One region of the uncultured Enterovirga sp. genome, then DNA from elsewhere that is predicted to be linked to it. Evidence: predicted binding sites of a transcription regulator. Region 1 holds the regulator's gene; the other holds the start of a gene.
The links. Region 1 encodes LexA, which represses DNA repair genes until DNA is damaged. Its sites were predicted from a motif close to TGTTCNNNNTGTGTTCNG; they were not measured.
Positions count from the first base shown of each region.

Region 2: the regulator LexA is predicted to act here: its motif matches at 2,279-2,296, upstream of ACFE87_RS05155 (LexA family protein).

Region 1 covers NZ_CAXTAZ010000033.1:32,895-36,833, reverse strand. The annotation lists gene ACFE87_RS16095 (ComEC/Rec2 family competence protein) at 1-2,215, shown strand, start outside; gene lexA (transcriptional repressor LexA) at 2,254-2,952, opposite strand; gene ACFE87_RS16085 (MFS transporter) at 3,064-3,939, opposite strand, start outside.
Region 2 covers NZ_CAXTAZ010000006.1:77,164-81,102, reverse strand. The annotation lists gene ACFE87_RS05170 (relaxase/mobilization nuclease domain-containing protein) at 1-1,382, shown strand, start outside; gene ACFE87_RS05165 (hypothetical protein) at 1,480-1,809, shown strand; gene ACFE87_RS05160 (WGR domain-containing protein) at 1,790-2,092, opposite strand; gene ACFE87_RS05155 (LexA family protein) at 2,312-2,740, shown strand; partial or broken gene ACFE87_RS05150 (Y-family DNA polymerase) at 2,737-3,939, shown strand, end outside.

The DNA of each region.
Region 1 (3,939 bases):
CGTCCGGAATGCGCTGGCGGCCTTGCCCGCGCAGCTCTCCGACCTCGTCCAGCAGGAGATCGACCGGCGCAGGCTCTTTCCCTGGATCGCGGTCGCCTACGGGCTCGGGATCGTGCTGGCCTTCGCGGCGGACGGCGCGGTTTCGGTCTGGCCTCCGCTCGCGGCCGGGGCAGGCTTCGCCTGCGGGGCGTATCTCGCCCGCCACCGCTTCGGCCGCATGATCGTCTTCGTGGCGCTGACTGCCGTCTTCTTCGGGTCCGCGGCCGCGCTCGTCCGCACCGAGATGGTGGCTGCTCCGGTCCTCGACCGGCTCCACGTCGGACGGCTCGAGGGGTTCATCGAGACGGTCGAGGAGCGCGCCTCCGGCGGCGGCCGGCTCGTGATCCGGACGGCGAAGCTCGAGCGTCGGGAGGGCGGGCAGGTCCCGTCCAGCGTGCGCGTGACGGTCCGGGCGGTCGCGGGCCTGGCGCCGGGCGATTACGTGGGTGGAACGGTCCGGCTCTTGCCGCCGCCGGAAGCGGCGCGCCCGGGCGGCTACGACTTCGCCCGCGACGCCTATTTCCGCGGGATCGGCGCGGTCGGCTCGGCCTCGGGCCGTCTTGTGAGGATCGAGCCGCCCCCGTTCGCGCCCGACCTGTCCTTGCGGAGCGCGGCCCTGATCGACCGGGCCCGGAACGCGCTCACGGCCAGGATCGTCGAGGCGATCGGCGGGCAGGCCGGCGCCGTCTCGGCCGCGCTCGTCACCGGCAAGCGCGGCCTCATCGACGAACGCACGAACGACATCCTGCGGGCGGCCGGAATCTACCATGTCGTGTCGATCTCCGGCCTGCACATGGTGCTGGCCGCAGGCCTCTTCTTCGCCGCGACGCGCGCGCTCCTGGCGCTCTCGCCGGCGCTGGCGCTTGGCTGGCCGATCAAGAAGATCGCGGCGATCGTCGGCATGGCGGGCGCGACGGCCTATTGCATCTTCTCCGGCTCGGAGGTCGCGACCGAGCGCTCGCTCGTCATGATCCTCGTCATGCAGGGCGCGATCCTGTTCGACCGGCCGGCGCTGTCGCTCCGCAACCTCGCCATCTCGGCGATCCTCGTCCTGACGCGGGAGCCCGAGGCGCTGCTCGGACCGAGCTTCCAGATGTCCTACGCGGCGGTCGCGGGCCTGATCGCCTTCGCCGAGGCGGCGCGTCGGGTCCGCCCCGCGGCGGAGGCGGGCGACCCGCTTCGTCGGGCGGCACTCTGGGTCGGCATGACGCTCGCCGGCATCCTGGGCACGACGCTCGTCGCGACGCTCGCGACCGGGCCGTTCGGAACCTTCCACTTCCAGAATGTCCAACCCTACGGGCTGATCGGCAACGCCGCGACCCTGCCCCTCGTGTCCTTCGCCGTGATGCCGGCCGCCGTGATCGGCGTGGTCGCGCTCCCCTTCGGCCTTGACCGTCCGATCTGGGCGGCCATGGGCTATGCCACGGACGGCGTGCTCCGCCTGTCGGAATGGGTCGCGGGTTTCGCCGGTTCGACGCTGGTGGTGCCGGCCTTCGGGGCGGGCGCGCTCTCGCTCTTGGCCTTCGCGCTGCTCGTCGCGACGCTCTGTGGTTCGGCGCTCCGGCTTCTCGCGGGCCTTCCCTTCATTCTGGGCGTGGCGCTCGCCTCCGCTGCGCCGCGCCCGGACATCTACGTGGCCCGGGACGGGTCGGGCGCCGCGGTCCGGGGCCGGGACGGCCGGCTCGCGCTCCTGGGGCGGGTCCCGGCCTTCACGGCCGAGCAATGGCTCAAGGCCGATGGCGATGCGCGCCGGGCCGCGGATGCCTCGCTCAAGGCCGGACCGCGCTGTGACCGGATCGGCTGCACGATCGAGATGCGGGACGGCCGGATCGTCTCGCATCTCCTCGACCGGCGCGGTTTTGCCGAGGATTGCGGCCGTGCCGCCGTCGTCCTCTCCCACCTTCAGGCACCGCCGGACTGCGCCGCGCCCACCCTGGTCGACCGCGCCTTCCTGGCCGGACACGGAGCGACGACCCTGTTCGCGACGTCGTCGGGGTTCCGGCTCGAGACCACCCGCCGCCCTGGCGAGAGCCGGCCATGGCTCGCCCGCAAAGCCTCCGCGAGGCCGGCCGCCGCCATCGCATCCGCCTCGCCGCCGCCGGGCAGGCCCGCCTCACGTCCTGCTCCGGCGGAGGAGGCGGTGCCGGACCTCCCGGATGCCGATGCGGAGCCTTGAGGCACTCGCACCGGGAGGACGGGCGCGCCGCTCGGCCGTCAGTACCGCCTGACGAGACTCACGAGCTTGCCCTGGATGCGGACGCGGTCGGGGCCGAGCACGCGCGTCTCGTAGGCCGGGTTCGCGGCTTCGAGCGCGATGGAGGATCCGCGCCGGCGAAAACGCTTCAGCGTCGCCTCCTCGTCGTCGATCAGCGCGACGATGATGTCGCCGGTCAGCGCGTCGTCCTGGCGTTTGATGACGACCGTGTCGCCGTCGAGAATGCCGGCATCGATCATCGAATCGCCCCGCACCTCGAGCGCATAATGTTCGCCCGACGCGAGGAAGTCCGGCGAGAGCGTGATCGAATGCGAGCGGTTCTGCAGGGCGGAGACCGGCGTGCCGGCCGCGATGCGGCCCATGACCGGGATCGAAACGGCCTTGCCGCCGTCGGGAACGCCGCCCGGAGCGGCCGCCGGCGTCGTACGGGCTCGCCCGAAATTGCCCTCGACGACGCTCGGGCTGAATTTCGGCCTGGCGGTCGTCTCAGGCATGCGCAGGACTTCGAGCGCCCGCGCCCGGTTCGGTAGCCGCTTGATGAAGCCGCGCTCCTCGAGAGCGGTGATCAGCCGGTGGATGCCCGATTTCGACTTCAGGTCGAGCGCCTCCTTCATTTCGTCGAAGGAGGGCGGCACGCCGGATTCGGAGAGGCGCGCGTGAATGAAGCGCAGCAACTCGTTCTGCTTGCGGGTCAGCATCGTCGCGCTCCTGCTCGAACGACTCGGGTGAGAAACAAAGCATGAACGGCGTAACCGTTCTGCTAATGTTCCACAAGCGGCGATGTGGACTTTCGGACCTACTCTTCCGCTCTACTCGGCCGGCGCGATCGCGGGATCGGCTTTCGCCCAGAGTTCGGGGCGAAGCTCCTCGGGCCGATCCGGGAAGAAGAGGGCGCACAGGAAGGTGACGGTCGCGACCCCGGCAAGGACCAGGGTCGCCGAGGTGAGGCTGCCCGTGCGTTCGTGCAGGAACCCGATGAGCGGGGCTGCCACGGCGCTGCCGAGGAAACCCATGAAGAAGCGCACCGAATAGAGCTTCGCCCGCAGCGGTGGCGCGACGTAGCGGGCGGTCATCGTCTCGTTCACGGTGACTTGCCCGAAGATCACCGCGGCCGCGACCCCGGCTAGCGGCAGGACCAGCCAGCCCTGCGCGAAGGAGAGCGCGGCGAGGGTCGGGGCGAGGACGAGGGCCAGCGGCAGGAAGAGGCGTTTCAGCGTCGTGCGGTCGATGAGCCGTCCGACCGTGAACTGGGTCGCGGCGCCGCACAGCGTGACCGCGAAGGCCAGGATTCCGACGATCGGGATCAGGTTCGCGTCGCCGGCGAGCCGCTCCTGCATCAGCTTCGGCAGGAGAAGCGTGAAGGCGTTGAAGACGAGGCCCGAGACGACCGCGATCGCGAGCAGCGTCGCGACGGCGCGCCGGACGAGGGGCGCCGGGATCACCGGGAAGGGCGTCGCGGAAGGATGGGCGGCGTGGTCGTATTCCGGCACCCCAATCCAGAGGAGGCCGAGCCCGATGCACACGATGCCGGGCACCATGAAGGCGACCTGCCAGCCGTAGCGCTGGGCGAGGAAGGCCGTGACGACCGGCGCAAGGGCGACGCCGAAATTGCCGAAGACGCCGTTCGTGCCGATTGAGCGGCCGGGTCGCTCGCCCGCCGCCTCGACCAGCATCGCGGTCCCGAT
Region 2 (3,939 bases), on a different contig from region 1:
TGATCGAGAAGGGCGCGGCGACCGACGACCGGGGCAGGGCGGTCGCGAACGTGGCGGACGCCCGGATCGCGGCGCGAGAATGGGGGCCGTCGCTGCGCTCCCAGTCCTCGCGCGACACCATGCACCTGATCATCTCGGCGAAGGCCGGGACCGATGTCGAGGCGCTGACCCGGGCCGCTCGCGCCTTTCTGCACGACCGCTTCGCGGACCACCGGTTCATGTTCGGGGTCCACACCGACAAGGAAGGCGAGGGACACATCCACGCCCACGCCGTCATCACGGTCCGGAACGAGGCCGGTCAGAAGGTCCACCCCAGCCGTGACACGTTTCGGGAGTGGCGGCAGGCCTATGCCGAGCACGCCCAGGCCGAAGGGCTGAAGATCGTCGCGACCGGTGCCCGGGAGCGCGCCTCCTCGCAGAGCTACGGGCCGAGGGACAAGGCGATCGTGGAAGCGGCCGAGCGGCCTCGACCCGCTCGCGAAGTGCGGGATCGCGCCTACGCAGCCGACCCCGCCAACCGTCGGCTGATCGACAACGCCCGGCAGCGCATCCGGACGGCGCGCGCCAACCCGATCAGGCTCCCGACGACCGACACGGAACGACGTGCCGCCGGCGAGCACACGGCCGTTTGGCGGCAGGTCGTCGGCGAGCACCCCGGAAACGCGACCGCGCTCGGCATGCTGGCCCGGGTCGCAACGGCGGAGACGGTCGGCGGCATCCTGCACACGATAAGTAGGCGGGTGGGTCAGCTCACGACGAAGGAGGACGGCATGGCGATCACGTCGGACCAAATGGCGAAGGACTTGGCGGTCATGAACGAGGCCGTCTCGCGGACGAGCGACCTCCTCGACGGCGGCACGAAGCAGCAATTCCAAGAGGCCTCGGCCCGCTATCTCGAGACGCTCGCGAACCGCATCGACCTGCAACGGGTGCAGGAGATCGGCGTTGAACAGCTCTCACGAAGAGAGGTTGAAAGCCTGGTCGGCGTCAACGCGGATCGCCTGATTTCGCGGGCCCAAGAGGTCGAGGCGCGCGAGACGCGCGAGGCGGCTTCGGCACAGCTCCTGGCGGACCGGGCCGTGGAGGTCGAGCGCCGACAGGAAGGGAGGGGGCGTGCGGATCCCGAGGCGCAGCGCGAGCTCCGGTCGGAGCGGGCGGTCGTCGCCGGCACGCAGCAGGCGGCGGCCCGGGAGGCGCGCGAGGCCGCGGCGGCCGTCGAGGCCGCGCGCGTCCTGGCCGATCATCCCGCCCAGCCGCTTCCGATCGGCCTCGTGCAGACGGACGCTCTCGGCAAGCTCCGGGCCGAGCAGGAGCGGGTGCTTCGCGAGATCGAGGCCGAGCGTGGCGAGGCGCAGGCGATCAAGGGCCAGCGGCTCACGTGAGCCTGCCGGGCGCGCGCCGCTCCGGCGCATGCAACGCTCTTGTCGGACCGTCACATCCGGCGGCAGCGGGGATGTGCTCAGGCCGGAGGCGCGTGCGATGAGCAGTCGGCGCAGGCTGCCGTCGAAGGTCCCGGACCACACCGTCGCGTGCGGTTGGGACAACCCGCTGCAGACCTATTTCTGCACTGTGGTGCGTGACCGGGTAGCGGGCGATCGCGAAGCCGACGACCTGGTCGTCCTCTGGCTTGGCCTGGACGAGCGGGAGGTGCGCACGCCTGAAGCGCTGGTCGGGCCTCTCGCGCCCTATGCGGAGCTCGACGCCGCGATGTTGTCGCTGCTACGCGCTGACCGCGCTGCGGACCTAGATCGCGGGCCGTCTGTCCTGCAGCGCCAGTCGCTCGCCGCGATCAAAAGGCGACGGACTTGAGAGGCAGCGAAAGGGCGAGGTCAGCAGGAACACGCTCGCAGCTCGTAGCCTTGCGCTGCTTCCGGCTGAGCCAGGTTTCCAGCGCTTCGCTGGCCTGGGCACGCGCCTCGAAGAGGTCGAGGCGACGCCGGCCGGACGCTCCGAGGCGGCCCCATTCTCGAACAAGCGCTGTGTCGCCGAACAGGGTTTCCTCGAGCGACAGGACGTAGAAGCGAGCCATGTTCGCGCTCGGCACGCGACGCTCGAGCACGAGGAGCTGCACGGATGAGATCGCGGCCGACATGCCGAATCATCCGGAGCCGCGCCCGGGCCGTCCAACGACTTTCATGAATCGGTCAGGGTGGTTCGATTCATGGTCGTGATGGCGTACTTCGTAGCCGGGAGGCCGACGTAGCAGCCCCCCTTTCCCCTTGCCGCGCCTCAGCCAACCCGCCTCTGATCAGCGCGGGGTTGACCAAAGCGTGTTCGATGTTCCTTTTTCGTTCTAATCAGCGAGGAAGAGATGCACGCGATCGAAATCGTCATAGGGCGACCCTTGCCCCTCCCGGTTCTTCGGTCAGCGGTGCGCGCCGGCTTTCCCTCGCCGGCGGACGATTTCGCCGAGGAGGAGATCGACCTCCAGCAGCTGCTCATCCGCAACCGGCCGGCGACGTTCCTGATTCGCGTTGACGGCGACAGCATGGTCGAGAAGCGCCTGCATCATGGGGATCTCGCCGTCGTCGACCGCAGCCTCGCACCTCGGCCTGGCGACGTCGTCGTGGTGGACATCGATGGCGAGCGCTCTTTCAAGGTCTGGGCGCCACGGTCCGGCCGGATCGAGCTAGCCTTCGCGAACCGCACCTACCCGCTATTCCAGGTGCCATCCGACGCGCTGGTCGAGGTCTGGGGTGTCGTGTCGTCGATCAGCTCTTCCCGCCGCGCTACGCGATGAGGGCTTTTGCGCTTATCGACGGGAACGCCTTCTACTGTTCCTGCGAGAGGGTCTTCGACCCGTCCCTCCGGCTTTTGCCGGTCGTCGTGCTGTCGAACAACGACGGCTGCGCCATCGCCCGCACGGCGGAGGCGAAGGCGCTCGGCATCAGGATGGGCGACCCATGTTTCAAGATCCGGGATCGCTGCCGCCGCGAGGGCGTGCGGGTGTTCTCGTCGAATTACGCCCTCTACGGCGATATGAGCGGGCGAACGAACGAGATCTATCGACGGTTCGCGCCCGACGTCGAGATCTACTCGATCGACGAGAGCTTCCTCGACCTCACGCCGGTGCGCCCGGTTGACCGCGTGCCGCTCGGCCGGGATCTTCGGTCGACGGTGCTGCGCTGGACCGGCATCCCGACCTGCGTCGGCATCGGGCCGACGAAGACGCTGGCGAGGCTCGCGAACCACATCGCCAAGCACGAGCCGGAGATGGGGGGCGTCTGCGACCCGACCGACCCGACCGAGCGCGCCCGATGGTTGGCCGGGACGAAGCTCGAGGAGGTCTGGGGCATTGGCCCGGCCTCCGCCCGGAAGCTCCGGGCGTTCGGGTGCGACACGGGTCGCGGACGTGGCCGCGCTCGACCCGAGGCCGGCCCGAAAGGCGCTGACGGTCGTCGGCGAGCGCATGGTCTACGAGCTTCGCGGGCAGTCCTGCCTCAGCCTGGAAGCCCTCACGCCGACCCGGAAGGGCTGCGCCGTCACCCGCATGTTCTCCCGCCGGGTCGAGGACCGAGACACGATGGAGCAGGCGATCGCGACCCATGCCGCCCGGCTGGGCGAGAAGCTGCGTCGTGAGGCGCTCGGGACCGACCACGTCACGGTCTTCTTCCACACCTCCGAGCATGACACGGACGCGCCGCAGCGCTCGGTCTCGACGGTCGTCACGCTGCCGGAGGCAACCTCCGACACGATGGCGTTGGTCAAGGCCGCAACCTGGGGCATGCGGCGAGTCTGGCGCGACGGCTATCGCTACAGCAAGGCCGGCATCGTGACGGTCGACCTCGTGCCGCTCGCCAACTCTCAGAGAGCGCCAATTGGAGCGCTCGACCGGGAGGCCGGGGGAGCGCTGATGGAAGCTCTCGACCGGTGCAACGAGCGCTGGGGCCGGGGCGCCGTCGTCCCGGGCGTCGCTGGCTTCGCGCCGCGGCGGACCTG